One region of the Mycobacterium cajalii genome, then DNA from elsewhere that is predicted to be linked to it. Evidence: predicted binding sites of a transcription regulator. Region 1 holds the regulator's gene; the other holds the start of a gene.

Evidence for each region. The regulator HspR, encoded in region 1, represses chaperone genes until heat shock. The targets are predictions, from matches to a motif close to ANNTGAGTNNNNNNNACTCANNT.
Region 2: the regulator HspR is predicted to act here: its motif matches at 8,827-8,849, upstream of lon (endopeptidase La).

What each region holds. Positions count from the first base shown of each region.
Region 1 is NZ_CM141436.1:593,975-608,939, reverse strand. It holds gene ACJ512_RS02930 (TrmH family RNA methyltransferase) at 1-408, opposite strand, end outside; gene ACJ512_RS02925 (hypothetical protein) at 405-1,325, opposite strand; gene pyrE (orotate phosphoribosyltransferase) at 1,329-1,880, opposite strand; gene ACJ512_RS02915 (SDR family NAD(P)-dependent oxidoreductase) at 1,867-2,640, opposite strand; gene ttfA (trehalose monomycolate transport factor TtfA) at 2,657-3,532, opposite strand; gene ACJ512_RS02905 (DUF2207 domain-containing protein) at 3,758-5,566, shown strand; gene ACJ512_RS02900 (LemA family protein) at 5,604-6,170, shown strand; gene clpB (ATP-dependent chaperone ClpB) at 6,175-8,721, opposite strand; gene ACJ512_RS02890 (DUF3060 domain-containing protein) at 8,833-9,801, shown strand; gene ACJ512_RS02885 (FAD-binding oxidoreductase) at 9,836-10,990, shown strand; gene ACJ512_RS02880 (aldose 1-epimerase) at 11,014-11,904, shown strand; gene ACJ512_RS02875 (heat shock protein transcriptional repressor HspR) at 11,901-12,299, opposite strand; gene dnaJ (molecular chaperone DnaJ) at 12,299-13,477, opposite strand; gene grpE (nucleotide exchange factor GrpE) at 13,524-14,162, opposite strand; gene dnaK (molecular chaperone DnaK) at 14,159-14,965, opposite strand, start outside.
Region 2 is NZ_CM141436.1:3,155,610-3,170,574, reverse strand. It holds gene ACJ512_RS15065 (enoyl-CoA hydratase/isomerase family protein) at 1-489, opposite strand, end outside; gene ACJ512_RS15060 (TIGR03618 family F420-dependent PPOX class oxidoreductase) at 513-956, opposite strand; gene ACJ512_RS15055 (hypothetical protein) at 966-1,664, opposite strand; gene ACJ512_RS15050 (hydrogen peroxide-inducible genes activator) at 1,689-2,639, opposite strand; gene ACJ512_RS15045 (peroxiredoxin) at 2,748-3,335, shown strand; gene ACJ512_RS15040 (alkyl hydroperoxide reductase) at 3,378-3,914, shown strand; gene ACJ512_RS15035 (alpha-amylase family protein) at 3,925-5,235, shown strand; gene ACJ512_RS15030 (DUF1810 domain-containing protein) at 5,232-5,669, opposite strand; gene ACJ512_RS15025 (TIGR03086 family metal-binding protein) at 5,688-6,266, opposite strand; gene ACJ512_RS15020 (alpha-hydroxy acid oxidase) at 6,339-7,577, shown strand; gene ACJ512_RS15015 (phytanoyl-CoA dioxygenase family protein) at 7,581-8,711, opposite strand; gene lon (endopeptidase La) at 8,863-11,202, shown strand; gene ACJ512_RS15005 (nitroreductase/quinone reductase family protein) at 11,217-11,630, shown strand; gene ACJ512_RS15000 (TfoX/Sxy family protein) at 11,640-11,930, shown strand; gene ACJ512_RS14995 (HhH-GDP family DNA glycosylase) at 11,974-12,609, shown strand; gene ACJ512_RS14990 (DUF72 domain-containing protein) at 12,617-13,342, shown strand; gene ACJ512_RS14985 (NAD-dependent epimerase/dehydratase family protein) at 13,354-14,965, opposite strand, start outside.

The sequences.
Region 1 (14,965 bases):
GACGACGCTCAACCCGGCGCCCGCCGCGAAGCCCAGCAACTCCGCAATGCTGTCGTGGTGGCACAGCCGCTGGTAGCGGTCGGTCACCATGGCGCCGCGGCGATTCCAGCGCCGCCGCCCCACGATGTGCACGGTGTGCACCGCGAAGGCGTTGGCGGTGCGCACCACCGAGCCGATGTTGGCGTCGTGGCCGAAGTTCTCGATCGCCACGTGCAACGGGTGGCGGCGGGTGTCGATGTCGGCGACGATCGCCTCCCGGGTCCAGTACCGGTAGGCGTCGACGACGTTGCGGGTGTCGCCGTCGCGCAACAGGATCGGGTCGTAGCGGGGGTCGTCGGGCGGCTCGCCCGGCCAGGGCCCGACGCCGGCGGCCGGCGCCCCCCACTCGGTGGGCCCGGGCTCGTTCATCGCTGCGTCCACACGCCGGCGTGGGTGCCGTCGACCGCGACCGTCGCGTAGAGCAGCGCCTCGTTGATGTCGCCCTGGGTGCACAGCGACGCGTCGACGTGCACCGCGTCCAGCGAGGCGTCGGGCAGGATCAGCACCGAGGACCCGTACGCGGAGCAGGCCGGGTTCAGCCCCGGGGCGGGCAGGGTCGGCGAGGCGAGCAGCATCATGGGGCCGCCGCGCTTGGCGGAGTCGTCGCGGTAGCGGTCCGCGAGGGCGGTGGCCTCCAGCCCCAGCAGCATGTAGCCGTTGCCGGTGAACGCGGCCGGGTCACCGAGCTGCGCCTTGGTCACCGGGGTGCCGTCGGCGTGCCAGGCCGACAGGTTGACGGTCTTGACGACCAGGCCGGTGTCGTTGGCGTTGGTCGGCATCAGCCCCACGGGGAACGCCGCGGGGTAGGCCGCCGACGTCTTGGGGATGCGGTCGCGCGGCGAGTAGGCGTACACGCCGCGGACCTGGCTCCGGTCCTTCAGCGGCCCGAGGCAGACGGTGCCGGTGAGCCGGTCGGGCGGCGCCGACAGCGGCGAGGGGATCTGCCGCCCGCTGCTGACCGCGCTGTCGCAGCTGCCCAGCGCGGTGGCCTCCCGCGGGTGCGCCAGCGCCCCGTAGAGCCCGAAGCGGACGTCCTCCGGTTTTGCGTGCGGGCTGTTGGGCGACGCGACGCCGGCGTCGACGTCGATCAGCACGTAGTCCTCGGACCAGCGCAGGTTCGACACCCCGATGTTCCAGCCCAGCAACGCCAGCGACTCGCCGAGCCGCGCCCCTTCGGCGCCATAGGGACGGACGGGGTGGGCGGAACTCGAGCAGCCGGCCAGGCAGGCGGCGATGACGAGGAAAACACCCGCGGCGCGCTTCGGCGGCCCGGATCTACAGCGCATCAGTCACGTTGCTGCCTGGCCCAGCCCCAGATCGGCAAGGCCCAGCACGCTGCGGTACAACAGCCCCTCGGCGCGGATGGCCTCGGCGGCGCCGGTGGCGCGGTCCACCACGGTCGCCACACCCACCACCTCGCCGCCCGCCTCTTGGACGGCATGCACCGCCGTCAGCGCCGAGTTACCCGTGGTGCTGGTGTCCTCCACCACCAGCGCCCGCCGCCCGGTCACTTCGGAGCCCTCGATAAGTCGTTGCATCCCATGGGTTTTCGCTGCCTTACGGACAACGAACGCGTCGATCGGCCGCCCGGACGCGTGCATGACGGCCGTCGCCACCGGGTCGGCGCCCAGGGTCAGTCCGCCGACCACCGCGTAGTCCCAGTCGCTGGTGAGCTGCCGGACCAGGGTGCCGATCAACGCCGACGCCCGGTGGTGCAATGTGGCGCGGCGCAGGTCGACGTAGTAGTCGGCCTCCTTGCCCGACGACAGCGTGACCCGTCCGTGCACCACCGACAGGCGCCGGACCAGCTCGGCCAGCTCCGCGCGGTCAGCTTCGTCCACGGCCGCCCCCGACCCGACTTGCCGCCGCGCGCACCAGGTTCCGCGGGATCATCCGCCCCGCGGTCACGAGCGCCTTGTACTGCAGCCCGGGCACGCTGACCACCTTGCCGGCGGAGATGTCGGCGAGGCTCTTTTCGACCACGTCGTCGACCTCGAGCCACAGGAACGACGGCAGCCTGGTCATGTCGAGTCCCGCCCGCTCGTGGAATTCGGTGTGCACGAACCCCGGGCACACCGCGTGCACGCCGACCCCGGTGCCCCGCAGGCCACCGGCCAGGCCCTCGCTGAAGGACACCACCCAGGCCTTGGACGCCGAGTAGGTCGACCCCCGCCCGGACAACAGCCCCGCCACGCTGGCCACGTTGATGACGGTGCCCGCACCGGCGGCGAGCATGGCCGGCAGCGCGGCCCGGGTCAGCTGCATCACCGCGGTGACGTTGACGTCCAGTTGCGCCTGCAGCAGCGTGGGATCCGTCGCCCAGAACTCCCCCGACGTGCCGAATCCGGCGTTGTTCACCAACACCCGCACTCCCCCGGCGAGCCGGTCGACGACCTCGTCGCGATCGGCCGCATCGGACAGGTCGGCGGGCAGGATGTCGACACCGCCCGCCTCGGTCTTCAGTTCCGCCGCGAGTGCGGCGAGCCGGTCGACGTCGCGGGCGACCAGCACCAGGTCGTAGCCGGCGGCGGCGTAGCGGCGCGCGTAACCCGCGCCGATCCCGGACGTGGGCCCGGTGATCAGGGCTACGGGGCGAGGCATGAGCGACCGGCAGCGGTCAGCGCTGGTAGTTGGAGGCCTCGCGGCCGTTGACCGGTGGCGGCGGGCGGCGCACGCCTTCGGGGCGGCCCTCGGTGCGGGGCTGGTCCCGGCGCACGGGCTCCGGCTCGCGCCGGCCCGCTTGAACGTCCGGGCCGGCCAGGCCCGCCACGTCGTGCTGCGCGCGCCGCGGCGGCAGTTCCTCGCGGCCGGCCGGCATCAGCGGACGGCTCGGCGAGGCACTGCGCAGGCCCGCCGGCGCCCCCGACTCCGAGGCGGTCTCCTGCGGCAGCGGCGGCAACACCCGCAGCAGGTCGTTGAACTGGCGCACGGTACGCAGACCCTCGTCCCACTGGGCGCGCGTGCTGGCGATCGGCATGGCCACCAGCGTCCAGTTCTGCTCGTTCCACATGATCTCGGCGCAGTCGGGCGCGGTGTGCGCGAAGGTGACCATGCGCCGGTCGCAGGCCCGCCGGGCCGCGTCCAGGTTCGTCGAGTACACCATCCGCGGCCCGATCGCACCGAGCAGCCAGATGTCGTTCTCCCGCGGCTCTTTGAGCCCCTTGAGCCGCAGGTCCACCACGACGTTGGTCCCCACCTTGCGGTGCAGCGCGATCACCGTGGCCACCTCTTCGAGGTCGAAGATGTAGACCGCCTCGCCGCGGATCTGGCCCAGCACGACGTTGTGCGCGGCGACCTCCCCCACGGTCGACATCACTCCGCGCTTCCAGCGCTTGAGGATCTCGGTCGACTCACGCTCGTAGTCGAACCCGTGCGACCGCGCCCACGATTTGCGGCGCCGGCTGCGGCCGCGACGCCGGTCGATGTCGACGTACAGCAGCACGCCCGCGCCGACGAAGCAAAGGGCGGACAGCGTGAACCAAAGGGGGACCATCCCAAGTAGGTTATCTGCTCTTGGGCCGGAGTGGAGAATGCCACCAGGTCACAACCGCGCATCAGGCGCGTGACGGCACGCCCGCGCGGCGGGGTCGGCGTTCCCGCACGAGTCCAGTAAACGGTTTCGGGAAGTAATTCGGGCACGCCCGTGGGAGAATCCGCGTGCCGCATTGCGATTGCAGCAAACACGCGGCACACCTTCGGGCGGAGGAAACCCGGTGCGATGAAGAAGCTGGTCGCGTCGATGGTGCTCGTCGCGCTGTCGGGCCTCGGCTTGTTGTGGCCGCTCGCACACGGCGCCACACCGAAGCCCGGGCCGGGCGCGGTCGACTGGTCGTCGGAGATCGACGACTATGCCGCGACCTATCGCGTGGCCGCCGACGGACACATCGCGGCCACCGAGGTGCTCACGGTGCGACTGGGCGCCGGCCGGCACGGCATCTTCCGGTTCTTCCCGGTCACCGACCCCACCGACCCGCACGCGCGGATGGTCCCCACCATCACCGGCATCACCCTGGACGACCGGCCGGTGCCGGTGAGCTACGAGTGGCGCGACCGGCGCGGCATCTACGTCGCCCGCATCGGCGACCCCGACGAGACGGTGAGTCCGGGTCCGCACACCTACACGATCAGGTACACCGTCGACGGAGGGCTGGTGAAACCGCCGACCGCGCCGGGGAAGTTCACCAACCGCGCCGGGACCAACCCGAGCGCCCCGACCGCGTCGTTCTACTACAACGTGGTCGGCTTCTGGGCCATGAAGATCGCGGCCGCGCACGTGAGCATCGACCTGCCCGGTCCGTCGGGGCTGGTGCAGTGCGCCGCGGACGAGACCGGGTCCATCCCGTGCGTGCTCGCCGGTGCGGGCACCGACCACGTCACGGTCACCACCGCGGCCCTGCCGCCGCAGAACCCGGTCACCGTGCGGCTCGACCTGCAGGTGCCGCTTCCGCACCGGGCCACGCTGCCGTGGACCGAGCGCTTCGACAAGATCCTTTCCCGATCGGTTCCGATCGCCGCGACGGTGGCGCTGCTGTCGGTGCTGGCCGGGCTCGGCGGTTACCTGTGGGACCGGCGGTCGCGCGAGGCGGCCCCGGGGGCCCCGGTGCTGTACGTCCCGCCCGAAGGCCTCGGACCCGTCCAGACCGCCTACATCGTCAACGAGAAGGCCGGCGGCCACGCGCTGGTGGCCACGCTGCTGTACATGGCCGAGCGGGGCCTGGTGCGACTGAACAAGACCACAGCCAAGCACTGGAAGGTCGCCGGCCTCGGCACCCCGGAGCAGTGGGCGGCCGTCGACCCGGTGACGCGGGAGGTGGGCGAGGCACTGGGCGTCACCACCGCCGGCGCGACGTTGAACGTCGCCGGCAGTCAGACGGCGGGCCAGAAACTGGCGGACGCCAGGGAACGGCTCGAGGCCGGTTGCCGATCCTGGTCGCGCACCCGGGGATTGATGGTGAACGTGGCCGCCGAGTGGGCCGGTCGGCTGCTGGTCGTCGCAGCCCTGGTGCTGGCCGTCGTCGGGTTCGCGGGGGCTTTCACCTGGACCATGTGGGGGCTGCCGCCCGCGGCCTTCGCGATCGGGGGCATCGGCCTGCTGGCCGGCGGCGTGGGCACCCGCCGCACCCCGTCGGGCCGGCGGCTGTGGTCGCGCGCCGCCGGCTTCGAGCGGCTGCTGACCACACCGTCCGCCGAGGACCGTTTCGACTACGCCGCGCGCAAAGACCTGTTCATCTCCTACATCCCTTACGCGGTGGCCTTCGACGCCGCCGAGAAGTGGGCCGCCAAGTACCGGACCGCCACGGGGTCCGAACCCCCGGCCCCCGCCTGGTATCCGGTTTCTTCCGGCACCCGCCCGGCGACGCTGTACTCGTCATCCGGCGGATTCGACAGCTTCGACTCCGCCGTGTCGGCGTCGATCAGCGCCTACAAGAGTGCGCAGAGCTCCTCGTCCAGCTCGGGCGGGTCGAGTTTCAGCAGCGGCGGCGGCAGCTGGGGCGGCGGCGGGGGCGGCGGGGGCGGCACGTGGTAGATCGGTTCGGCTCAGGCCGCAGGAGCTAGGAGAGCAAATGGGTAGCACCATCGTCATCATCGTCGTGGCCGCGCTGGCGGGCCTGGTAGTGCTCGGTGTCGTCGCGTTCAACACGCTGCGCAGTCTCGACGTCAAGGCCCAGGAGGCGCTCGGCGGGATCGACGTGCAGCTGACCCGCCGGGCCGACCTGGTGCCCAACCTGGTCAACACCGTCAAAGGCTATGCGGCGCATGAGAAATCGGTCTTCGAAGAGGTCACCGCCGCCCGGGCGGGTGTGGCCCGGGCGACGGCGGAGGGCAGCATCGACGAGAAGGCGCGGGCGCAGGGGCGGCTGGACCGGGCGATCGCCAACGTGCTTGCCGTCGCCGAGAACTACCCGGACCTGAAGGCCTCGGCCAACTTCCTGGCGCTGCAGGAGCAACTCGCCGACACCGAGAACCAGCTGGCGTTCGCGCGTCAGTACTACAACGACGCGGCGGCCAGCCTGAACCGGCGGGTGGTGACGATCCCCTGGGTGTTCTTCACCGGTCTGGCGGGTGTGACCAAGCGGCCGTTCTACCAGGCGCCGGAAGGCCAGCAGGCGCCGCCGCAGGTCCAGTTCTAGTCACTCAGCCCAGGATCAGCGAGTCGCCCTCGGGGCTGACGTTGACCGCGACCGTGTCCCCGTCGTGCACGTCGCCGGCCAGCAGCATCTTGGCCAGCTGGTCGCCGATGGCCTGCTGCACCAGCCGGCGCAACGGCCGGGCGCCGTAGACCGGGTCGAACCCGCGCTGGGCCAGCCACTTCTTGGCGGCATCGGACACCTCGAGCTGCAACCGCCGCTGGGCCAGCCGCTTCTGCAGCTGCGCCAACTGGATGTCGACGATGGCCACCAGCTCGCCGGGCTCGAGGCCGTGGAACACGATCACGTCGTCGAGCCGGTTGATGAACTCCGGCTTGAACGCCGAGCGCACCGCGGCCATCACCTGCTCCTCGCTGCCGCCCGACCCGAGGTTGGACGTCAGGATCAGGATGGTGTTGCGGAAGTCGACCGTGCGGCCCTGCCCGTCGGTCAACCGCCCCTCGTCGAGCACCTGCAGCAGCACGTCGAACACGTCGGGGTGGGCCTTCTCGATCTCGTCGAACAGGATCACCGTGTACGGGCGCCGCCGCACCGCCTCGGTCAGCTGACCGCCCTGGTCGTAGCCGATGTAGCCGGGGGGCGCACCGACCAGGCGGGCCACCGAGTGCTTCTCGCCGTACTCGCTCATGTCGATGCGGACCATCGCGCGCTCGTCGTCGAAGAGGAACTCCGCCAGCGCCTTGGCCAGCTCGGTCTTGCCGACACCGGTCGGGCCCAGGAACATGAACGACCCGGTCGGCCGGTTGGGGTCGGCCACCCCGGCCCGCGACCGCCGCACGGCGTCGGAGACCGCCGTCACCGCGTTCTTCTGGCCGATCACACGCCGGCCCAGCTCGTCCTCCATGCGCAGCAGCTTGGCGGTCTCGCCCTCGAGCATGCGGCCGGCGGGGATGCCGGTCCACGCCGACACCACGTCGGCGATGTCGTCCGGCCCGACCTCCTCCTTGAGCATCACGTTCTCGCGGGCCTCGGCGTGCGGCAGCGCGGCGTCGAGCTTCTTCTCCACCTCCGGGATGCGCCCGTAGCGCAGCTCGGCGGCCTTGGCCAGGTCGCCGTCGCGCTCGGCGCGCTCGGACTCCCCGCGCAGCGCCTCGAGCTGTTCCTTGAGCTCGCGGACGACGTCGATCGCGCTCTTCTCGTTCTGCCACCGCGTGGTCAGCTCGGCCAGCTTCTCCTTCTGGTCGGCCAGCTCCGAGCGCAGCTTCTCCAGCCGCTCCTTGGACGCCTCGTCCTCCTCCTTGGCCAGCGCCATCTCCTCGATCTCGAGGCGGCGCACCAGGCGCTCGACCTCGTCGATCTCGACTGGGCGCGAGTCGATCTCCATCTTCAGCCGCGACGCGGCCTCGTCGACCAGGTCGATGGCCTTGTCCGGGAGGAAGCGGGCGGTGATGTAGCGGTCGGACAGCGTGGCGGCGGCGACCAGCGCCGAGTCGGTGATACGCACGCCGTGGTGCACCTCGTAGCGGTCCTTCAGCCCGCGCAGGATGCCGACGGTGTCCTCCACCGACGGCTCGCCGACCAGCACCTGCTGGAAGCGGCGCTCCAGCGCGGCGTCCTTCTCGATGTACTTGCGGTACTCGTCGAGCGTGGTGGCCCCGACCAGCCGCAGCTCGCCGCGGGCCAGCATCGGCTTGATCATGTTGCCGGCGTCCATCGCACCCTCGCCGGTGGCGCCGGCGCCGACGATGGTGTGCAGCTCGTCGATGAACGTGATGATCTGCCCGGCGGAGTTCTTGATGTCGTCGAGCACCGCCTTGAGGCGTTCCTCGAACTCGCCGCGGTACTTGGCGCCGGCCACCATCGAGCCCATGTCGAGCGAGATCACGGTCTTGTCGCGCAGGCTCTCGGGCACGTCGCCGGCCACGATGCGCTGGGCCAGGCCCTCCACGATCGCGGTCTTGCCGACACCCGGCTCGCCGATCAGCACCGGGTTGTTCTTGGTGCGGCGGCTCAGCACCTGCACGACGCGGCGGATCTCGTTGTCGCGGCCGATGACCGGGTCGAGCTTGCCCTCGCGGGCCCGCGCCGTCAGGTCGGTGGAGTACTTCTCCAGCGCCTGGTAGGTGGCCTCGGGATCGGCGCTGGTGACCCGCGCGCTGCCCCGCACCTTGGCGAAGGCCTCGCGCAGCGCCTGCGGTGAGACGCCGTGGCCGGTCAGCAGCTTGGCCACCTCGGAGTCGCCGGTGGCCAGGCCGACCATCAGGTGCTCGGTGGAGACGTACTCGTCGTCCATCTCGGTGGCCAGGTGCTGGGCGGTGGTGATGGCCGCCAACGATTCGCGGGACAGCTGCGGCTGCGCGCTGGCGCCGCTGGCCTGCGGCAGCCGGTCCAGCAGGCGCTGGGCCTCGGTGCGGATGGCCGCCGGCTCCACACCGACCGCCTCCAGCAGCGGCGCGGCGATCCCGTCCGCCTGCGTCAGCAGGGCCATCAGCAGGTGGGCGGGCCGGATCTCGGGGTTGCCGGCGGACGAGGCCGCCTGCAGCGCCGAGGTCAGCGCAGCCTGGGTCTTGGTGGTCGGGTTGAAAGAGTCCACGACGCCTCCGTTCGGGTCGGGTTACGGGTCAAAATGCTTGTCGCGATATCTAACGCCGTCAAGGTTGAGTCTGTTCCGCTCAAGTCTAAATGTTGTGGGACGATTTCGTCGATGAATCCGCCGCCCGAACCCGAGCAGCGGCTCTCGCCCACCCCGCGGCGCGTCCCCAAGGCCTTCTGGCTGGCCGAACTGCTGCCGTTCCGGTGGTGGTACGTGTGGACGCTGTTCGTGGTCGCCGTCGCACCGGTCGCGCTGTGGATCGAGCTGCCCAAGGCGTTCGCCGTCGTGGCGGTGCTGACCCTGGCGGGGGTCTACGCCACGCAGCTGTGGGAGGCGCGGGTCCGCCTCGTCCTGCTCAAGTGGGGCCGGGCGGCGACCGTCACCGGCGCGGAGGCGCTGTCGCGCGCCACCTACCGCGGCGGGACGACGTGGTACAACGTCCACCTCCCGCTGGCGCGCGGCTGGACCGTCACCCGCCGGCGGTGGAGCGGTCCGAACGCCAAGACCAAAGTCCGCTACACCCTCGACGGGCGCCGCGGCGAGGCGATCGTGCGCGGCCGCGAATACGTCGACGGGGTGATCCTGGCCGACGACCGCAACCCGGCGCGGTCCCGCTGCGTGACGTCGTTCGCCTACGACCTCGACCGCGACGAAGCGGGCGACTGGGTCGGCCGGCTGCGGCCGCGCCTGCGGGTGGGGATGGCCTGCTGGCTGGCCCTGGTGACCGGCTGGCTGGCACTGGCCGGCCTGGCGGGCAACGGGTTCCGCACCGAGTACCGCGGCCGCGACGAGACCCGCGCGACGACGGTCCCCCGGGCGGGCACGTTACAGCTCAGCGGCACCGGCACGCGCAAGACGATCCCCTGCAACAACGGCTATCTGTCGGTGAGCGGGGTGACGAACGCGATCACGGTCACCGGCCACTGCGCGAGCCTCAACGTCTCCGGAAACGAGAACCGCGTCACGGTCGACAGCGCCGACGCCGTGAGCACCTCGGGAACCGACAACCGGGTGACCTACCACTGGGGCTCGCCGGACGTCGTCGACGCCGGCACCGCCAACACCGTCCGGCAGGGCTGATCGCCGGGGCGCGGCGCGCCTAGAATTCGGCTCCGTGAGCTTGGAGGACCCCGAGGCGTTGCGGGTCCTGCGCGACGCCATCGCGCAGGACCCGCTCGTCCACCGGTTCTACACCCACTGGTTCGCCCTCGACACTTCCGTGCGCGACCTGTTCCCGGCCGAAATGGCAGGCCAGCGGGCCGCTTTCGCCCAGGCGTTGCGCTGGGTCTACGGCGAGCTGGTCGAGCGGCGCGCCGAGGAGCCGGTGGCCTTCCTCGCCCAGCTCGGTCGCGACCACCGCAAGTACGGGGTCACCGCGCCGCACTACGCGACGCTGCGCCGGGCGCTGCACGACACGCTGCGCGATCACCTGGGCGAGGCCTGGACCGGGCCCGTCGCGGAGGCCGCGCGCCAGTCGCTGAACCTGATCAGCGGGGTGATGAGCGGTGCCGCCGACGCCGAGGAGGGGCCCGCCTGGTGGGACGGCACGGTCGTCGAGCACATCCGGGCCTCCCGCGACCTGGCGATCGTGCGGCTGCAGCTGGACCGCCCGATGGACTACCACCCCGGCCAGTACGTCACCGCCCAGGTCCCGCAGTGCCCGCGCCGCTGGCGCTACCTGAGCCCGGCCATCCCGGCCGACCCGGACGGGCTGATCGAGTTCCACGTTCGCGTGGTCCCCGGCGGCCTGGTCAGCACCGCGGTCGTCGGGGAAACCCGTCCCGGCGACCGGTGGCGGTTGTCGAGCCCGCACGGCGGGCTGCACGTCGACCGGGACGGCGGCGACGTGCTGATGGTGGCCGGCAGCACCGGGCTGGCGCCGCTGCGCGCGCTGATCCTGGACCTGGGCCGCTACGCGGTCAACCCGCGGGTGCACCTGTTCTTCGGGGCCCGCTACCGCTGCGAGCTCTACGACCTGCCCACCCTGTGGCAGGTCGCGGCGCACAATCCGTGGCTGTCGGTCTCGCCGGTGTCGGAGTACGGCGCCGACCCGCCCTGGGCCGCCGACTATCCCGACTGCACCCCGCCCCGCGGCCTGCACGTGCATCAGAAGGGCCGGCTGCCCGACGTGGTGACCGGATACGGTGGTTGGGGCGACCGGCAGATCCTGATCTGCGGCGGACCGGACATGGTGCGGGCCACCAGGGCCGCCCTGATCGCCAAAGGCGCTCCGCCGGAACGCATCCAGCACGACCCACTGTCCGGGTGAGTCGAGGTCGACCGAGGTAGGGCATGCACACCGTCACACTGCGCGACCCGTCCTCGCCCCTCGCCGCCCGGTTCGTGCCGGGAGCCGGCATGATCGGCACCTCACTGACCGACGACGGGGTGGAGCTGCTGGGCCAACGCCGCGGCCTGGACGCCTACGTCGAGGCCGGCAAGACGATGGGCATCCCCATCCTGTACCCGTGGGCGAACCGGCTGGGCGGCGACACCTACAGCGCCGAGGGCGCGACGGTGCGGCTGACGCCGGGCGAGAACGGGGTGCGCGCCGACCCCAACGGGCTGCCCATCCACGGCACCATGGCCGCCTATCCGGGCTGGCGGGTGACGGCGCAAACGGCCGACGCGCTGACCGCCGAGGTCGACGTCGGTGCCGACCCGCGGCTGCTGGCCGGGTTCCCCTATCCGCACGTGCTCACGGTGTCGGCGCAGCTGGCCGGGCGCACGCTGACGGTGAGCACCACGGTCACCGCGACCGGCGACACCCCGGTCCCGCTGTGTTTCGGCTTCCACCCGTACCTGCATCTGCCCGGGGTGGCGCGTGGCGACTGGACGATCCAGACCCCGCCGCTGCGACACCTGGCCCTCGACGAACGCGGATTGCCCACCGGCTCAGCAGAACTCCAGCCGGAGCAAGAAATTTTGTTGGGCGACAAGGGTTTTGACGACGCCTACGATCAGGTACCCGAGGGTGCGGTGTTCGCGGTGTCCGGCGGCGGGCGGCGCCTGGAGGTCCACTTCGAGCGTGGGTATCCGGCCACGCAGATCTTCGCCCCACCCGCCGAGGACGTGGTGTGCTTCGAGCCGATGACCGCACCGACCGACGCACTGCGCCGCGGCGGCTACCGGTGTGCGCGACCGGGCGAGCCGGCGCAGGCCCGGTTCTCGATCCGCGTCTAACGGCCCCGGGGATTGCGGGGCTGCCAGACCACCACCGCGGTGCTCTTGGGCAGCACCGCGAGGTCGCGGCGCTGGCTGGCGCGCGACGTCAGCAGCTCGTCGGTCAGCTCCTTGACCCGCGACTGCAGCGCCTCGACCTGGTTGGTCAGCTCGATGATGCGCTTGATCCCGGCCAGGTTGACCCCCTCGTCCTGGGAGAGCCGCTGCACCTCACGCAGCAGGTCCACGTCGCGCTCCGAATAACGGCGTCCCCCACCGGAAGTGCGGCGCGGCCGGACCAGCCCGAGGCGGTCGTAGGTGCGCAGGGTCTGTGCGTGCATGCCGGCGAGTTCGGCGGCCACCGAGATCAGGAACGTCCGGGACTCCCGTTCCGGGTTCCTCGCGCTCCCGGCCATCAGCGGTTCCCCGCCCATCCGGCCCGCGGGTTGAAGCCGCTGGAGCGCTCGGCGGCCGCGTAGGCCTCCAGCGCCTCCTGGGCCTCGCCCTCCAGGTTCGGCGGCACGGCCACCTTCACGGTGACCAGCAGGTCCCCGTTGCCGCCGCCGCGCTTCGGCACGCCCCGGCCACGCACCCGCAGGATGCGCCCGTCGGCCGTGCCCTTGGGCACCCGCACGCCGACCTTGCCGTCCAGCGTGGGCACCGAAATCGTCGAGCCCAGGGCCAATTCGGTGAAACTGACCGGGACGGTCACCGTCAGGTCGTCGCCGTCGCGGCCGAAAACCTTGTCCGGGCGCACATGCACGGTCACGTACAGGTCCCCCGAGGGGGCACCGCGCAGCCCGGCCTCGCCCTGCCCGGGCAGCCGGATCCGCTGGCCGTCCTCGACCCCGGGCGGGATCCGGACGTTGATCGTGCGGGTTCGGGTGGTGACCCCGGTGCCCTTGCACTCGTCGCAGGGGTGCTCGATGATCGAGCCGCTGCCCCGGCAGTCGGTGCACGGCTCGGAGAAACCGAACGCACCCTGGTTGCGGTTGATCACGCCGGACCCGTTGCAGGACGGGCACACCTTCGGGCTGGTGCCCGGCCGCGCGCCGCTGCCGTGGCAGTTGGTGCACGGCGCCGGGCTGGTCAGCCGCAGCGGCATCGCCACGCCCTTGGCGGCCTCCACGAAGTCCAGCTCCGTCTCGGTCTCCAGGTCGTTGCCGCGCCGCGGCCGGCTGGGCCGGGCGGCCGCACCGCGCCCGAACAGGCCGCCGAACAGGTCGCCGATGGTGGCGCCGCCGCTGCGGCCCGCGGCGTCGAACAGGTCGTTCAGGTTGAATTCGGCGCCGTCACCGCCCGCGCCGAACCCGCCGAAGTTGCCGGCTTCGAACCTGCGCCCGCCGAACCCGCCGCCGGCGAACAGCCGCCGCGTCTCGTCGTACTCCTTGCGCTTGGCAGGGTCCGACAACACGTTGTGGGCCTCCGACACCGTCTTGAAGCGTTCGCCGGCGGCGGGGTTGTCGGGATTCGCGTCCGGGTGCAGGTCGCGCGCCAGCTTGCGGTAGGCGCGCTTGATCTCTTCGGGACTGGCGTCAGAGGAGACGCCAAGCTCCTTGTAGAAGTCCTTTTCGACCCACTCACGCTGGGCCATGCCGCGTCACCTCCTCTCACCGATCGTTGTGTCCTGATTGTGCGTTCTAGTCACCGGAGCCGGGGCCGTTATCGTGCGTGTCCTGCCCGGTTTCACCGGCCGCGACCGTGTCGACGACCGCGACCAGCGCGTGCCGCAGCACCTGGTCGCCGAGCCGGTAGCCCTGGCGCATGACCGTGCCGATGACCGGTTTGGCGCCGTCGGCACCGTCGCCCTCGTGCTGCACGGCCTCGTGCAGCACCGGGTCGAAGTCCTCGCCCTCGGCGCCGAACGCCGTCAGGCCCAGCCCGGTCAGCGCGCTGTCCAGCTTGTCGGCCACCGACTTCAGCGGCCCGGAGTCCAGGTCGCCGTGCTTGCGCGCCCGATCGAGATCGTCCAGCACGCCCAGCAGTTCGTTGACGACGCCGGCCTTGGCCCGGTCCGCCGCGGCCTGCTGGTCGCGCTGCGCCCGCTTGCGGTAGTTGGCGAAATCGGCCTGCACGCGCTGCAGGTCGGCGGTCAGCTCGGCGACCCTGGTCTCCGCCTCGCCGGACCCGCCCGGTGAGCCGGCCGCCGGCCCCTCTCCCGGCGCTGCTGCGCCGGGAGAGGTGTGCCGGACCTCGCCGGTCTCGGGATCGATGCGGCGTTTGTCGGTGACCGTTACGTGTTCCTGGTTGCCTTCAGCTTTTTGGTTTCCGTCGCTCACTTGGACTCCCGGTCGTCATCGACGACCTCCGCGTCCACGACGTCGTCGGCCGAACCGGACGGGCCGCCCGCCTCAGCGCCGCCGGCGCCTCCGGCGGCCTGGGTGGCCTCGTAGATCGCCTGCCCGAGCGCCTGGGACTCCTGGCCCAGCTTCTCCATCGCCGCCTTGATCGCGGAGATGTCGGTGCCGGCCAGCGCCGTCTTGGCGTCGGCCACGGCGGCCTCGACCTTGCTCAGCGTCTCCTCGGGGACCTTCGAGCCGCCTTCGGCCTCTTTCTGCTCGTTGACGAACTTCTCCGTCTGGTAGACCAGCGTCTCGGCCTGGTTGCGGACGTCGGCCTCCTCGCGGCGCTTGCGGTCCTCCTCGGCGTGGGCCTCGGCGTCCTTGATCATCCGGTCGATCTCCTCCTTGGACAGGCCGGAGCCCTCCTGGATCTTGATCGTGTTCTCCTTGCCGGTGCCCTTGTCCTTGGCGGTGACGTGCACGATGCCGTTGGCGTCGATGTCGAAGGTGACCTCGATCTGCGGGACCCCGCGCGGGGCCGGCGGGATGCCGGTCAGCTCGAAGGAGCCGAGCAGCTTGTTGTGCGCGGCGATCTCACGCTCGCCCTGGTACACCTGGATCTGCACCGACGGCTGGTTGTCGTCGGCGGTGGTGAACGTCTCCGACCGCTTGGTCGGGATGGTCGTGTTGCGCTCGATGAGCTTGGTCATCACGCCACCCTTGGTCTCGATGCCCAGGCTCAGCGGCGTGACGTCAAGCAGCAGAACGTCTTTCACCTCGCCCTTGAGGACACCGGCCTG
Region 2 (14,965 bases), 2.6 Mb from region 1:
TTCCGAGGACATCAGCAGCCAGGCGGCGTTCTGCCTGCCGACCAGCTGCGGCAGCAGGTATGACGACGCCGCCTCGGGGGCCACGCCCAGGCTGGTGAACGGGCATTTCAGCCGGGCGGTCGACGACATGAACACCAGATCGGCATAACCCAGGATCGTGGCGCCGATGCCCACCCCGACCCCGTTGACGGCGCAGATCAGGGGCTTGGGGAACGCGCTGAGCGCGTCGATCAGCCCGGTGAAGCCGTGCTTTCCGGGAGTGAAACCCGGGTCGGTGATACGGGCCTGCATCTCGGCGAGATCCGTGCCGGCGGAAAAGCCGCGGCCCGTGCCGGTCAGCAAAACCACGGCGACCTCGGGGTCGTCGGCGGCGGCCAGCAGCGCCTCGGCCGTGGCGTCGTAGAGGGCCTCGTTGAAGGCGTTGAGCGCCTCGGGCCGGTTGAGGGTGAGTGTGCGCACCCGCTGGTCGTCGTCGATCTGCAGCATCACCGCTGCAGCCTAACGTTTGCCGTTCAGGCGTTGCCGTAGACGCGGGTCGGTGCGATGAGCACCACGGCGCGGCGCTCCGCGGCCATCACGCGGTCGTATTCGTCCCAGTCGTCGTGGGTGCCGCCCGCGGCGGTGAACACCTCGCGCAGCAGCAGCCGCAGCCGGTCGGCGTCGGCCGGCCAGGGCGCCGGGTCGTCCGGGCCGGCCAGCTCGGCGCGGCCCTCGACCGTCGCCCACCGCCATCCGTTGCGGAACGTGACGGCCAGTTGCGGACGTGCCCGCAGGTTCGTGAGCTTGACCCTGCCGTACGTCGCAAAACCCAGCGCGGGTTCACCGGTTGCCGGGTGCGCCAACAGGCCCACGTTGACCAGCGACGCCTGCACGGTGGCGTCGGCGCGGACGGTGGAGACCACCGCCAGGCCGCTCTCCCCCGCCGCCAGCGCCACGGCGTCGCGCAATGTCGTCATGCGCGCTCCTTACTCCTTGAACGGGGTGGTGAGGACGTACCGGCTGGTCGGCACCGTGTCGATGTTCTCGTTGGCGCCGAATGCGCTGGTGCTGGCGACCATCCGGCCCAGGCGGTCCTGCAGGTCCGCGTCGTCGGCGGCGCCGAAGAACGCCTGCAGGTCGGTGATCGCCTCGGCGGGAAACAACTCCTCGACGACGGCCTCGATCTCCGGGGCGTCCGGGGTGAGGGCGCGCACCACCCAGTTCTGGGTGTAGCCGAACGTCGACTGCGTCTCGATGGCCACCGACGTGTGGTTGCCCTGCCAACGGTCCAGCCAGGTCGCCTTGTCCAGGTGCGCGGGTCTGCGCAACAACGCGATGTTCGCCAGTCCCGTTGTGCGAGAACCGAGTTGGCTCGGCGAGGGCAGGGGGACGGACTCGGTCACCAGGTAGGCGGCGAGCCGGTCGCATTCGCGGCCGAGCAGTCGCAGCGCCGCCTGGAGCTGGTCGCCGTAGCACTGCTGGGTCCACAGGCTCACCACCGCGGCCACCGGCGGGTCCAGCGTCGTCAGCGTCATCAGCGAGTGGCGCACCGCGCCGTCACGGACGTTGACGGCCAGCCCCGCCACGCCCAGACCCAGCAACTCGTCGGCGACCGGGCCCCGCTGGCGGGCGCACCATTCGTCGTCCGGGTCGGCACGCATCAGTACCGCGATTACCTTCTCCATACGCAGAACCTACAGTCGTCCGGGTCACTCGGTGGGTTCGCCTTTGACGAGGCGCACCCGGTGTTCGGCGCCGATCAGGCCGCCGATGATCCCGGCCAGCCGCCGGTAGGACTCGTGGCGTCCGCTAGAGGCGCGGAACACCAGGCCGATCCGCCGGCCGGGGCGGGGCGTGGCGAACTCGGCGAGTCCCAGCCGGCTTCTCGCCGCCTCGACCGGGACGGCCGTCTGCGGGATCAGGGTCACGCCCAGCCCGCCGGTCGCGCACTGCACCGCGGTCGACAGCGACGCCGCCCGCGTGTTGGCCAACTCGGGCCGCACACCCGCCATCCGGCAGACGTCCAGCGCCTGATCCCGCAGGCAGTGACCCTCGTCGAGCAACAGCAGCGGCAGCTGTGCCAGCGCCGTCGTCGGGACCCGCCGCCGGCCCGACAACGGGTGCCCGGGGGGCAGCGCGAGCACGAAGTCCTCGTCGTAGATCGGGATCGCGGTGATGCCGGCGGCATCGGCGGGCAGTGCGATCAGCGCCGCGTCCAGCGCGCCTTCGCGCAGGGCCGCGAGCAGCCGCTCGGTCTGGTCCTCGATCACCCGCAAGGTCAGGTCGGGAAGCCGCTCGGCGACCCCGGCCAGCACCGTCGGCAGCACGTAGGGCGCCACCGTCGGGATCAGCCCCAGGCGCAGACTGGCCTGCAGGGGGTCGGCGGTGCCCGCCGCGGCGGCGGTGAACGCGTCCACCGCATGCACCACGGACTGGGCGTGCGGGAGCAGCTGCGCGCCCTCCGGGGTCAGGAAGACGCGCCGCGTCGACCGTTCGATCAGCTGGGTGCCCAGCCCCTTCTCCAGGGCCGCCAGCGCCTGCGACAACGTCGACTGGCTCACGCCCAGCGCGGGCGCGGCGCTGCTGAAGTGCCGCTTCTCGGCCACCGCGACGAACGCGCGCAACCCGGCGATCGTCGGCTGATAATTCTTATCGGTCATGCTTATCAGTATAGTGTGAAAAATCACCTTTACTTCACAGTCCTGTGACGGCAACATGGAGACAGAAAACCCCCAAACCCCATTGCGACACCCAGCCAAAGGAGCGTTATGTCATTGCTGACGATCGGCGACCAGTTCCCCACCTACCAGCTCACCGCGCTGATTCCCGGTGACCTGTCGAAGGTGGATGCCCAGGATCCCGGCGACTACTTCACCACCATCAGCAGCGACGACCACCCCGGCAAGTGGCGTGTGGTCTTCTTCTGGCCGAAGGACTTCACCTTCGTGTGCCCCACCGAGATCGCGGCGTTCGGCAAGCTGAACGACGAATTCGCGGACCGCGACGCCCAGGTGCTCGGGGCCTCGATCGACAGCGAGTTCGTGCACTTCAACTGGCGCGCGCAGCACGAGGACCTCAAGCAGCTGCCCTTCCCGATGCTCTCGGACATCAAGCGGGAGCTGTGCCTGGCGACCGGAGTGCTCAACGCCGACGGTGTGGCCGACCGGGCCACGTTCCTCGTCGACCCCAACAACGAGATCCAGTTCGTCTCCGTGACCGCGGGATCCGTGGGCCGCAACGTCGAGGAAGTGCTGCGGGTCCTGGACGCGCTGCAGTCCGACGAGCTGTGCGCCTGCAACTGGCGCAAGGGCGACCCGACGCTGAACGCCGCCGAGCTGCTCAAGGCATCCGCCTGATCGGTGCCCGATTCCGCCCCGAACAGTCTGTCAGGAGACGACATGAGCGTCGAAAACCTCAAGAACGCGCTGCCCGAGTACGCCAAGGACCTCAAGCTCAACCTCGGCTCCATCGCGCGCAGCACGGAGCTCAACGAGGAACAGCTGTGGGGCACGCTGCTGGCCAGCGCCGCGGCGACCCGGAACACCCAGGTGTTGGCCGAGATCGGTGCCGAAGCGGCCGACACCTTGTCCGCCGAGGCATACCATGCGGCACTCGGGGCGGCCTCGATCATGGGCATGAACAACGTGTTCTACCGTGGTCGGGGCTTCCTCGAGGGCAAGTACGACGACCTGCGTGCGGGATTGCGAATGAACATCATCGCCAATCCCGGCGTGGCGAAGGCGAACTTCGAGCTGTGGTGCTTCGCGGTGTCGACGATCAACGGCTGCCCGGACTGTGTTGCCTCCCACGAGCACACGCTGCGTGAGGCGGGAATGGGCCGGGAGGCCATCCAGGAGGCGTTGAAGGTGGCCGCGATCATCTCCGGTGTGGCGCAGGCGATCATCGCCACCGAGACGCTGGCCGGTGTCGGCTGATCGTGGTCTCGTGACGGGACCCGCCTGGGTGGGCCACGCGATCTGGTGGCAGGTCTACCCGCTGGGTTTCGTCGGTGCGTACCCCACGTCAGGTGAGCCGCCGCAGCCGGCTCAACACCGGCTGCGGCGGCTCGTCGACTGGTTCGACCACGCCATCGCGCTGGGGGCATCGGGGGTGGCGCTGGGGCCGATCTTCGCCTCGCGCACCCACGGGTACGACACCACCGACCATTACCGCATAGATCCCCGGCTCGGGGACGACGCCGACTTCGACTACGTTGTCGCCGAAGCACATCGCCGTGGGCTGCGGGTGCTGCTCGACGGCGTGTTCAACCATGTGGGCGTGGACTTCCCGAAGTATCGCGAGGCCCAGAACGACGAGGCCGCGGCCCGCTGGTTCCGCGGCCGTCCGGGCCGTTTCCACACCTTCGAGGGCCACTCCGGGCTCGTCACCCTCAACCACGACAACCCCGAGGTGGTCGACTACACCGTCGGCGTGATGGCCCACTGGCTGGGCCGGGGCGCGGACGGCTGGCGGCTCGACGCGGCTTACGCCGTGCCACAACGCTTCTGGGCCACAACGCTGCCACGCGTGCGCGAACGCTACCCCGACGCGTGGTTCGTCGGCGAGCTCATCCACGGCGACTACGCCGCGGTGGTCGAGGAGGCCGGGTTCGACTCGGCCACCCAGTACGAGCTGTGGAAGGCGATCTGGAGCAGCCTCAACGACGGCAACTTCTTCGAGCTGGACTGGGCGTTGCAGCGGCACAACGAGTTCCTGGCCCGCTTCGCCCCGCTGACGTTCGTCGGCAACCACGACGTCACGCGCATCGCCAGCCAAATCGAGCGGCGCGAGCACCTGGCCCACGCGCTGGTGGTCCTGCTCACCATCGGCGGCGTGCCCAGCGTGTACGCCGGCGACGAGCTGGGTTTCCGCGGCGTCAAGGAGGAGCGGTTCGGCGGGGACGACGCGGTGCGTCCCGAGTTCGGCTCTCCCCCATTGCCGTTGGATGCCTTCGGCGCCGAGGTGTGGGGCTTGCACCAATATCTGCTCGGTCTGCGCCGCCGCCACCCGTGGCTGCACGCGGCATCGACGAGCGCGGTGCGGCTGTCCAATCTGCACTACATCTACGAGACGCGAAGCGGCGACGACGCTTTGCTGGTCGTGCTCAACCTCGACGACGAGCCGCTGAGCCTGGCGGCGGACGAACTGGGCGGCGGGCGCGCGCGTGTGGAGGCGGGCTCGTCGGCGCCGCCGCTGGAGGTCGTCGACGAGGTGGTGGTCGAGCCACACGGGTGGCGGATCCTGAGCCGCGCCTAGCCGGACCCCAGCCGTTCCAGCGTCGATCGATCCCGCCGGCCGTCGTAGTACTTGTCGAGCAGCGCGACGAACTCCTCGTTGTCGTCGGTGGCGGCGGCGAACAGCGTCATCGACGAACACAGCTTGAGGTCGTCGGGCGAACCGAATATTTCGGTGGCCGAACGGCCCTGGATCCCGTTGACCAGTCGTGCGCACTCGCGCAAGCGTGCCCCCAGCGGGTTGCGCCGCAGGTAAGCGCGGGCCTCCCCCAGCGAGGAGATCCCGTAGCGCTGCGCCATCTCGCTGGAGCCCAGGCCGCGCAGTTGCGGGAAGACGAACCACATCCAGTGCGTGCGTTTGCGCCCACCGCGCAATTCCTCGACGACGCTGCGGTAGACCGGTGCTTGCGCCTGAACGAAGCGTTTGAGGTTGTAGGGGTCGGGTGCTGATTCCATGGCTGCCAGACTGCCCTCTCAGTCGACCGAACGCCCGAGAAAGGCCATGAGCCGCGCGGTCGGCGTGGCGTCCGGCGGCGCCGACTGGGCCGGGCCGAACCCGCCCGGGCGGCGCAGCGCCTGCTCGGGCAGCGCCTCGGCCAGCTCGCGGCACAGGGCCAGCAGGTCGTCGGGCAATTCCACGAGTCGGCCCTGGGAGCGGTCCACGTCCCAGCTGTGCAGCGCCAGGTCGGAGACGGGGTAGACCAGCGCCCGGTGCAGCGGAACCTGCCCTTCGGGCGAGGGCCGCGGCGCGTCCCAGTCGGCGCGCGGCAGTGCGTCGCGCATCCGGGCCGCCAGCTCGCGCAGCCGCGCCGGCGGGTCCTCGCAGAGCCAGTCGGCCGGCTCCGAGGGGACGCGGCTCACTTCCCCGCCCTCGAGGTGGGCGACGATCTTCGCCGCGCTGCCGGTGGCGTGGCCGACCAGTTCCCGCAGGCTCCAGCCCGCCATGTTGGACGGCCGGTCCCAGCTTTCGGGCGGGATCCGGTCGACCGCGCCGATCAGCAGGTCGATCGCCTCGCTCGCCATCGTGCCGATCCGCGCGGTCGTAGCACTCATGACGCGCATGGTAGTCGCGGTGGTCGGGGTGGGCGGCGCCACGCCCGGGCGGCCGGTTGCACACTGGTAGGCATGGCGGTCAAGCGACGGGTGCCCAGGGTCCGCGACCTGGCGCCGCTGATCAAGTTCAAGCGGCCCGAGTTCGACCGCACCAGGCGCCGCCTCGACGCCGCCTACACCATCGAAGACCTGCGCCGCCTCGCCGCGCGCCGCACCCCGAAGGCGGCGTTCGACTACACCGACGGCGCCGCCGAGGAGGAGCTGTCGATTCAGCGGGCGCGACAAGCGTTCCGCGACATCGAGTTTCACCCGACCATCCTGCGGGACGTCAGCAACGTGACGGCGGCCCGGGATGTCCTTGGCCGGCCGGCGGCCCTGCCGTTCGGGATCGCGCCGACGGGGTTCACCCGATTGATGCACACCGAGGGCGAGATCGCCGGCGCGCGGGCGGCCGCGGAGGCCGGGATCCCGTTTTCGCTGTCCACCCTGGGCACCTGCGCGATCGAAGATCTGGTGGCCGCCGCACCGCAGGGCCGCAAGTGGTTTCAGCTCTACATGTGGCGCGACCGCGACCGCTCGATGGCGCTGGTGCAGCGCGCGGCCGACGCCGGTTTCGACACGCTGCTGGTCACCGTGGACGTCCCGGCCGCGGGCGCACGGCTGCGCGACAACCGCAACGGGATGACGATCCCGCCGACCCTGACGCTGCGGACCGTGCTCGACGCGGTGCCGCACCCGAAATGGTGGTTCGACCTGTTGACCACCGAGCCGCTGGCGTTCGCGTCGCTGGATCGCTGGCCGGGCACCGTCGGTGAGTACCTGAGCACGATGTTCGACCCCAGCCTCACCTTCGACGACCTGGAGTGGATCAAGGCGCGGTGGCCGGGCAAGCTCGTCGTCAAGGGGATCCAGACGCTCGACGACGCGCGCGCCGTGGTCGAGCGCGGCGTCGACGGCATGGTGTTGTCCAATCACGGTGGCCGGCAACTGGATCGCGCGCCGGTGCCCTTCCACCTGCTGCCCGCGGTGGCACGCGAATTCGGCAAGGACACCGAGATCCTGATGGACACCGGCATCATGGCCGGCGCCGACATCGTGGCCGCGATCGCGCTGGGCGCGCGGTGCACCCTGGTCGGGCGGGCCTACCTCTACGGCCTGATGGCCGGCGGCGAGGCCGGCGTGGCCCGCGCGATACAGATCCTCGAAGAAGGGGTGCTGCGCACGATGCGCCTGCTCGGAGTCACCTGCCTCGAGGAGCTTTCGCCCCGGCACGTGACGCAACTGCGGCGGCTGGGGCCCGTCGCGTCGTGAGGGCTACCGCAGGCGCGCGACCTGTTCGGTGCGGTTGCGCACCAGGTCGTTGTAGGCCTGGCCCGGCCCGACGTGCTCCCACAGCGCCGGCGGGTAGTGCGCGACGTACATGGTGCGGCGCCCGCCGGCGCCGGTCGGCCGCGGCGAGGCGTGCATCAGGTCCTGGACGTGCACGGTGACGTCGCCGGGGGCGGTGTCGATGCTCACGACCGGCACCCCCGGGAGCCGCTGCTGCCACCGGTAGTGGATCGCCTGACCGTGACTGCCGGGAACGACCTGAAGGTTGCCGGTCGAGGAATCCGAACCCGTGAGCTGGATTCCGACGCTGAGCGTGGGACACATGATGGCGTGCCCGCCCATCCCGCAGTCCTGGTGCCACGGGATGTTGGACAGCCCGCTGGTGTTGCCCGGCACCTTGAGCAGCACCGCGCTGCCCTCCATCCGGTCGGGCGCGGCGCGCAGCGCGGGGTCGAGGAGGGTGCCCAGCCTGCGCACCCGCGGGTCGCCCTCGAGGGCCGCGAGAACCGGCGAGCGCAGCGTCGCGTACACCAGGCGGCACAGGACGCCGTCGCCGTCCTCGCCGGTGACCCACCACGACAGGTCGTCCCCGGGGCGGGCGGCCGCGGCGAGGCGGTCGACCTCGCGGTCGGCGGCCTCCATCTCCGCGCCGGTGAAGACGCCCTTGACGTGCAGGTAACCCATCGTGCGCAGCTGCGCGGCCAGTTCGGCGTCCTCGGCGTCCAGGGTGTAAGCGGCGAACGGGTCACGCCCTTGGAGGTCGGTTCGCGCCGGATCGTAGGGCGGGATGCCGGCGTGCAGGTAGCGCAGCACCGGGTCCCAGTCGGCCAGCTGCTCGAACCCGCCCCGGTCGAAGGCCAGGTCGTCGCTGAGCAACAGGTTCATGATCGTGCGGACCTGGCCGGCCATGTCGTCCCAGGCTTGCCGCGACAGGCGCACGACGGTGTCGCCGGTGGGCTGCCCGTCGTCGACACGGATCGTCGGCCCGTCGACGGCGTACGTGACGGCGTCCTCGCCGACGAGGAACGAGATCGCGCCGGTGGTTGCGAGGTCCCTGGCCGCGGACTCGAGGATTTGCGGATCGAGCGACGACAGGGCGGGGCGTGACAGTGCCACAGGCCGATTATGCGGCTCAGCGGTCCTCTCGTATACACCCCTGCTCGACGTTGCGGTGTGCGGCATCACGCCGAGCGAAGTGGGCCGTGCCGGGAACAAACCGGCGGCCGACCGGGGTTGAGCGTAACAGACTCAACTTTTGGAGGATTCGATGGCCGACGCCATGTCCGTTCCGGTGCTGTTCGTCACCGACACGATCGTGCTGCCCGGAATGGCGGTGCCGATCGCGCTCGACGAGGCCGCACGCGCGGCGATCGACGCCGCCCAGGCCAGCGAGTCGGGGCAGCTGCTGATCGCGCCCCGGCTGCAGGACCGGTACCCCTCGTACGGGGTGATCGCCAAGATTCTGCAGGTCGGCCGCGTCGCCGGCGGCGGCACCGCCGCCGTCGTGCGCGGTGAGCGCCGCGCCCAGATCGGGGCGGGGGCCTCCGGGCCGGGCCCGGCGGTATGGGTCGAGGTGACCGAGGTCGCCCCGGCTGAGCCCACCGACGAGGTCAAGGCCCTGGCGGCGGAGTATCGCAAGCTGCTGCTGGCCATGCTGCAGCGGCGCGGGGCCTGGGAGATCGTCGACTACGTCAACGGCCTGACCGACCCCTCGGCCCTGGCCGACACCTCCGGCTACGCGTCCTACCTGAGCGCCGCGCAGAAGCGGCAGCTGCTGGAAACCGTGGACGTTGCCGAGCGGTTGCGCGTCCTGATCGACTGGACGAGCACGCACCTGGCGGAGGTCGAGGTCAACGACAAGATCGCCGAGGACGTGCGCGAGGGCATGGAGAAGACGCAGAAGGAGTTCCTGCTGCGCCAGCAGCTCGCGGCCATCCGCAAGGAGTTGGGCGAGGACGAGGCGGACGCTTCGGACGACTACCGGGCCCGGGTGGAGGCCGCCGACCTGCCCGACACGGTGCGCGAGGCCGCGCTGCGCGAGGTCGGCAAGCTGGAACGCTCCAGCGACCAGAGCCCGGAGAGCGGCTGGATCCGCACCTGGCTGGACACCGTGCTGGACCTGCCGTGGAACGTCAAGACCGACGACTCCACCGACCTGAAGGCCGCGCGGGAGGTTTTGGACGCCGACCACCACGGGCTGGACGACGTCAAGGACCGCATCGTGGAATACCTGGCCGTGCGTGCGCGCCGGGCCCAGCGCGGGCTGCAGGTCGTCGGCGGGCGTGGCTCGGGCGCGGTGATGGTGCTGGCCGGTCCGCCCGGCGTCGGCAAGACGTCGCTGGGCGAGAGCGTCGCGCGGGCGCTGGGCCGCAAGTTCGTGCGCGTCGCCCTGGGCGGGGTGCGCGACGAGGCGGAGATCCGCGGGCACCGGCGCACCTACGTGGGTGCCTTGCCGGGCCGCATCGTGCGCGCGATCGGCGAGGCGGGTTCGATGAATCCCGTTGTGCTGCTGGACGAGATCGACAAGGCCGGCTCCGACTACCGCGGTGACCCGAGCGCGGCGCTGCTCGAGGTCCTCGACCCGGCGCAGAACCACACCTTCCGCGACCACTACCTGGACCTGGACCTGGACCTATCCGACGTCGTGTTCCTGGCCACCGCCAACGTGATCGAGAACATCCCGTCGGCGCTGCTGGACCGCATGGAGCTGGTGGAGATCGACGGCTACACCGAGGACGACAAGGTGGCCATCGCGCGCGACTACCTGCTGCCCCGGCAGCGGGACCGGGCGGCGCTGAGCGACGACGAGGTGACCGTCACCGACGCCGCGCTGCGCAAGATCGCCGCCGACTACACCCGCGAACCGGGGGTGCGGCAGTTCGAGCGGCTGCTGGCCAAGGCGCTGCGCAAGGTGGCGACGAAGATCGCCGACGGCGGGCCCGAGGACCGGAAAATCCTGGACGAGCCGGATCTCGTCGACTACCTGGGCCGCCCGCGGTTCACCCCCGAGTCGGCCGAACGGACCGCGGTGCCCGGTGTGGCCACCGGCCTGGCCGTCACCGGCCTGGGCGGCGACGTCCTCTACATCGAAGCCGGCGCCACTGGATCGGAGAAGGCCGGCGAGTCCGCGCTGGTTCTGACGGGCCAGTTGGGCGACGTGATGAAGGAGTCGGCACAGATCGCGCTGTCCTACGTGCGATCGCACGCCGCCGAGCTGGGCGTCGACCCGTCGGCGCTGGACCGGCGCATCCACGTGCACGTGCCCGCCGGCGCGGTGCCCAAGGACGGCCCGTCGGCCGGCGTCACGATGGTGACCGCGCTGGTGTCGATGGCCACCGGACGTCAGGTCCGCTCCGACGTCGGCATGACCGGCGAGGTCACCCTGAACGGACGGGTGCTGCCGATCGGCGGGGTGAAGCAGAAGCTGCTCGCCGCCCAACGCGCCGGCCTGTCAACTGTTTTCATCCCGGCGCGCAACGAGCCGGACCTCGATGACGTGCCCGCCGAGGTGCTCGAAACCCTGGACGTGCGGCCGATGGTCGACGTCGCCGAGATCGTCGCGCAGGCGCTCGAACCGGTGACCGGGATCGCGGCGCAGGCGGCCTGATCCGACCGCCGGGCGTGACATCAGCGTCACGCCCGGCGTTCAATGATGCCGTGAACCTCAAACGGCAGATCGTGCATCGCGTGCAGCGGCTGGTGGTCAACCCGGTGGGCCGGCAGCTGCCGGTGACCATGATCGAGACGACCGGCCGCACACCGGGAAAGCCCCGGCGCACCGCCGTCGGCGGGCGCGTCGAGGACGACCGCTTCTGGATGGTCTCCGAACACGGCGAGCATTCGGACTACGTCCGCAACATCACGGCCAACCCGGCCGTCCGGGTGCGCCTCGGCGGTGAATGGCGCAACGGAACGGCTCACCTGTTACCCGACGACGACCCGGTGCAGCGGCTGGGGAACCTGCCCCGCCTCAACAGCGCGGTCGTGCGCCTGATGGGCAGCGACCTGCTGACCATCCGGGTCGATCTGGACTGAGACCCGCCCATGCCCTACGACGAGGACCTGGCCGACAGGATCCGCGAACTCCTCGGCGCCGAGCGCGGTATCGAGGAGAAACGGATGTTCGGCGGTCTGGCGTTCCTGATCGACGGAAACATGTGCGTGGCCGTCAGCGGCCAGGGTGGGCTGCTGGTGCGGGTGCCGCCGGGCGACACCGACCAACTGGCGGGGCGCGCACATGTCGGCCCCATGGTGATGGCCGGGCGGGAAACTCGCGGCTGGCTGCGCGTCGAGGGCGCCGGCGTGCGGACCGCGCGCGGCCTGCCGCCCAAATGACCGGCGTCGTTTGCCCGGGCACGGTGCGGGTACGCGACGCGGTATGGACGAGCCGAAGAAAGTGTCGCGCCGGCTGCTCAGGGTCGCCGGGACCACCTATGCGGCCGAGGCCGACATCAAGCTCGAAGACAAGCCGATGCCGCTGTTCCAGCTCTTGGTGCTGTGCATGCTCGCCAGCAAGCCGATCGATGCGTCCATCGCCATGGGCGCCGCACGGGAACTGTTCAAGGCCGGCCTGCGCACGCCCCGGGCCGTGCTGGCATCGGATCGCCAGACCATGATCGACGCGTTCGGCAGAGCGAGTTACGCCCGCTACGACGAAAGCTCGGCCACCCGGCTGACCGAGATGGCCGAGAAGGTGCGCGACGACTATTCCGGTGACCTGCGCGAGCTCGCCGAGCGCAGCGAGCACGACGCCGCCGCGGCAAAGCGTCTGCTCAAGAAGTTCAAGGGGATCGGCGACACCGGCGCCGACATCTACCTGCGCGAGGTGCAAGACGTCTGGCCGTGGGTGCAGCCGTATTACGACGACCGCGCCACCGGTGCGGCAAAGAGGCTCGGTTTGCCCGCCACGCCCGGCAAGCTCAAAGGCCTTGCGCCGCGGAGCAGTTCGCGGCTGGCGGCGGCGCTCGTCAGGGTGTCGCTGGATGACGACGTGCGCCGGCAGGTGACCGGTTGACCCGGCGGTGACCGTTCGGATCGGCACGTCCGGATGGTCCTACAACCACTGGGTGGACGTGCTCTACCCTCCCGGCCTGCCGGCCGCACGCCGGTTGACGCGCTACGCCGAGGTATTCGACACCGTCGAGCTGAACGCGAGTTTCTATCGGTGGCCGAAGGATTCGACGTTCGCGGCGTGGCGCGATCAGTTGCCCGCGGGCTTCGCCATGTCGGTCAAGGCGCACCGCGGGCTCACTCACTACCGCCGGCTGGCCTCGCCGGAACCCTGGATCGAACGGTTCGAACGCTGCTGGAACCTGCTCGGTGACCGCCACGGCGTGCTGCTGGTCCAACTGCATCCCGGACAGCAGCGCGATGACGCGCGCCTGGACGCCTTCCTGCGCGGCATGCCGGCGTCGATCCGGGTGGCCGTCGAGTTGCGGCACCCCACCTGGAACGACCCGGCGGTGTTCGCGCTGCTGGAAAGCCGTCGGGCCGCCTACGTGGTGATGAGCGGGGCCGGTCTGCCGTGTATCCCTCGGGCCACCGCGGATCTGGTGTACGTGCGGATGCACGGGCCGAGCCCGGACGCGATGTATGCGGGCTCGTATCCGGAAGCGGAGTTGCGGCGGTGGGCGGCGCAGCTAACAGAATGGGACGACGACGGCCGCGACGTGTGGATGTACTTCAACAACGACCTGGGCGGCCACGCCGTGCGCAACGCGCTCACCCTGCGCGGACGTCTGAGCTGAGCGGGAGGCGATCAGTCGTTCTCCGCCGGGGCGTCGGTGCAGTCCGAGCCCTGATCGACGGGCGCCCACTTTCCGTCGATGACCTCCGGCGGGCGCTGGGCCTGCAACCGGTCCCGTTCGGCCCGGCGGCGTTTGACCCGCAACCGGGCGTCGGCCGGGACGCTGACCAGTTCGTCGCAGGTCAGGTAGAACACGTCGTCGGCGACGTCGAGCAGGTCGGCGTTGACACGCCGAGATCCCAACTCCCGCAACGTCAGCCGAAGCTGGTGGGTGAATCGCAGCGTGGTGTCGTGGGCCAGTTCCCGCGAGCCGCGGGCGGCATCGGCGAGGCGTTGCGCGAGGGTCGCCGAGGATGCCGTCGGGTCGTGCGGCGCGGCGGCGGCGAACTGGGCGGCGGTGCGCAGCAGCATCTCCGGATCGTCGCCGAAGACCCGCCCGGCCAGTTCGGCATCGCCGGGCCCGCGGTGCCCGATCCGCGCGAGGGCGGCATCGAATTTGGCTGCGGTGGAAGGAGACAACGCGCGGATGCTGCCGACGTTGCCCTCCCGGGCCAGGGCGCACAACGGCGGGTCGGCGCGCAGCACCGCGGCCAGTTCGGCGGTTTCGGCTGCGATGCGGTTGCTTTCCATGATCATGCCTATGCCGGACACACTGCTGCCCGCCTGGGTGTGTTCCAGCGCCGCCGCCGTGACGCCGGTGTCGATGAGCCAGAGCGCCGTCAGGGTCCAGCCCTGGTGAATGCGGTCCCGCAACAGCGGAACCCGAACGACCACAGCGGAATCCGGCAGTGCGGCCAGCTGCGCCGCGTCCAGGTGCTCCGCCCCGGCGGCCGCGCTGTAGGCCTGCGTGTCGGTCTTGAGGTGGCGCAACAGGGCCAGCGACCGCGCCGCGACGACCGCTTTGGCGACCGAGCCCAGCGCCCCGCGGGCCAACTGCGGCTCGCCGAATGGCAGCAGGTTGCGCACCCGGGTCCGGCCGGCCAGCGTGCGCCGCACGACCGCCTCCCGGTCCCAGCCCGGAAGTTGTTCGGCGGCAAGCGCGTTGGCCGATACCCCGACGTAGGGCCGGTGACCGAACACCGCGACGGCCCGGCTCCCCCACTCGTCGCCGACCACGCCGCCGAGCGCGAGCACCTGTCCCAGCACCCGGCCGGCCGTGCGCAGGCCGCTCATCTGGACGTCCAAGGTGATCGGCGTCAGCGGCCCGGGCAGTGCCTCGGCGAGAGTGCTCGCGCTGAAGACCGGGAACCGCAGGTCGATCCGGTCGTCGAACTCGCCCTCGATGCCCTCCGGTGCGGCGCTGGGCAACTCGTCGGCCGGCGGGCGCGGCAAAACCTCGACGGGCAGCGGCAATTGGCTCCCGTGGTCGGGCGCACCGGTGGCGTCGAGCCGGCGGCCGACGAGCCCGCGCGCGGTGTCGGCGATCGTGTCGAACGCCTGCCAGCCGCACTCGAACATCCAATCCTCTTGCGCCGCGGAGATATCCAGTTCAGGAGCCAGCTGCGGCCAGCCGCGGAGCCGATGCAGACGCGACCGCGAGGTCACCGACCGCAGCAGCCGCCACGCGGTGACCACGTTGATGGTGTCCGGGGTGGCCAGGTCCACCACACCGGTCCGGTCGGTG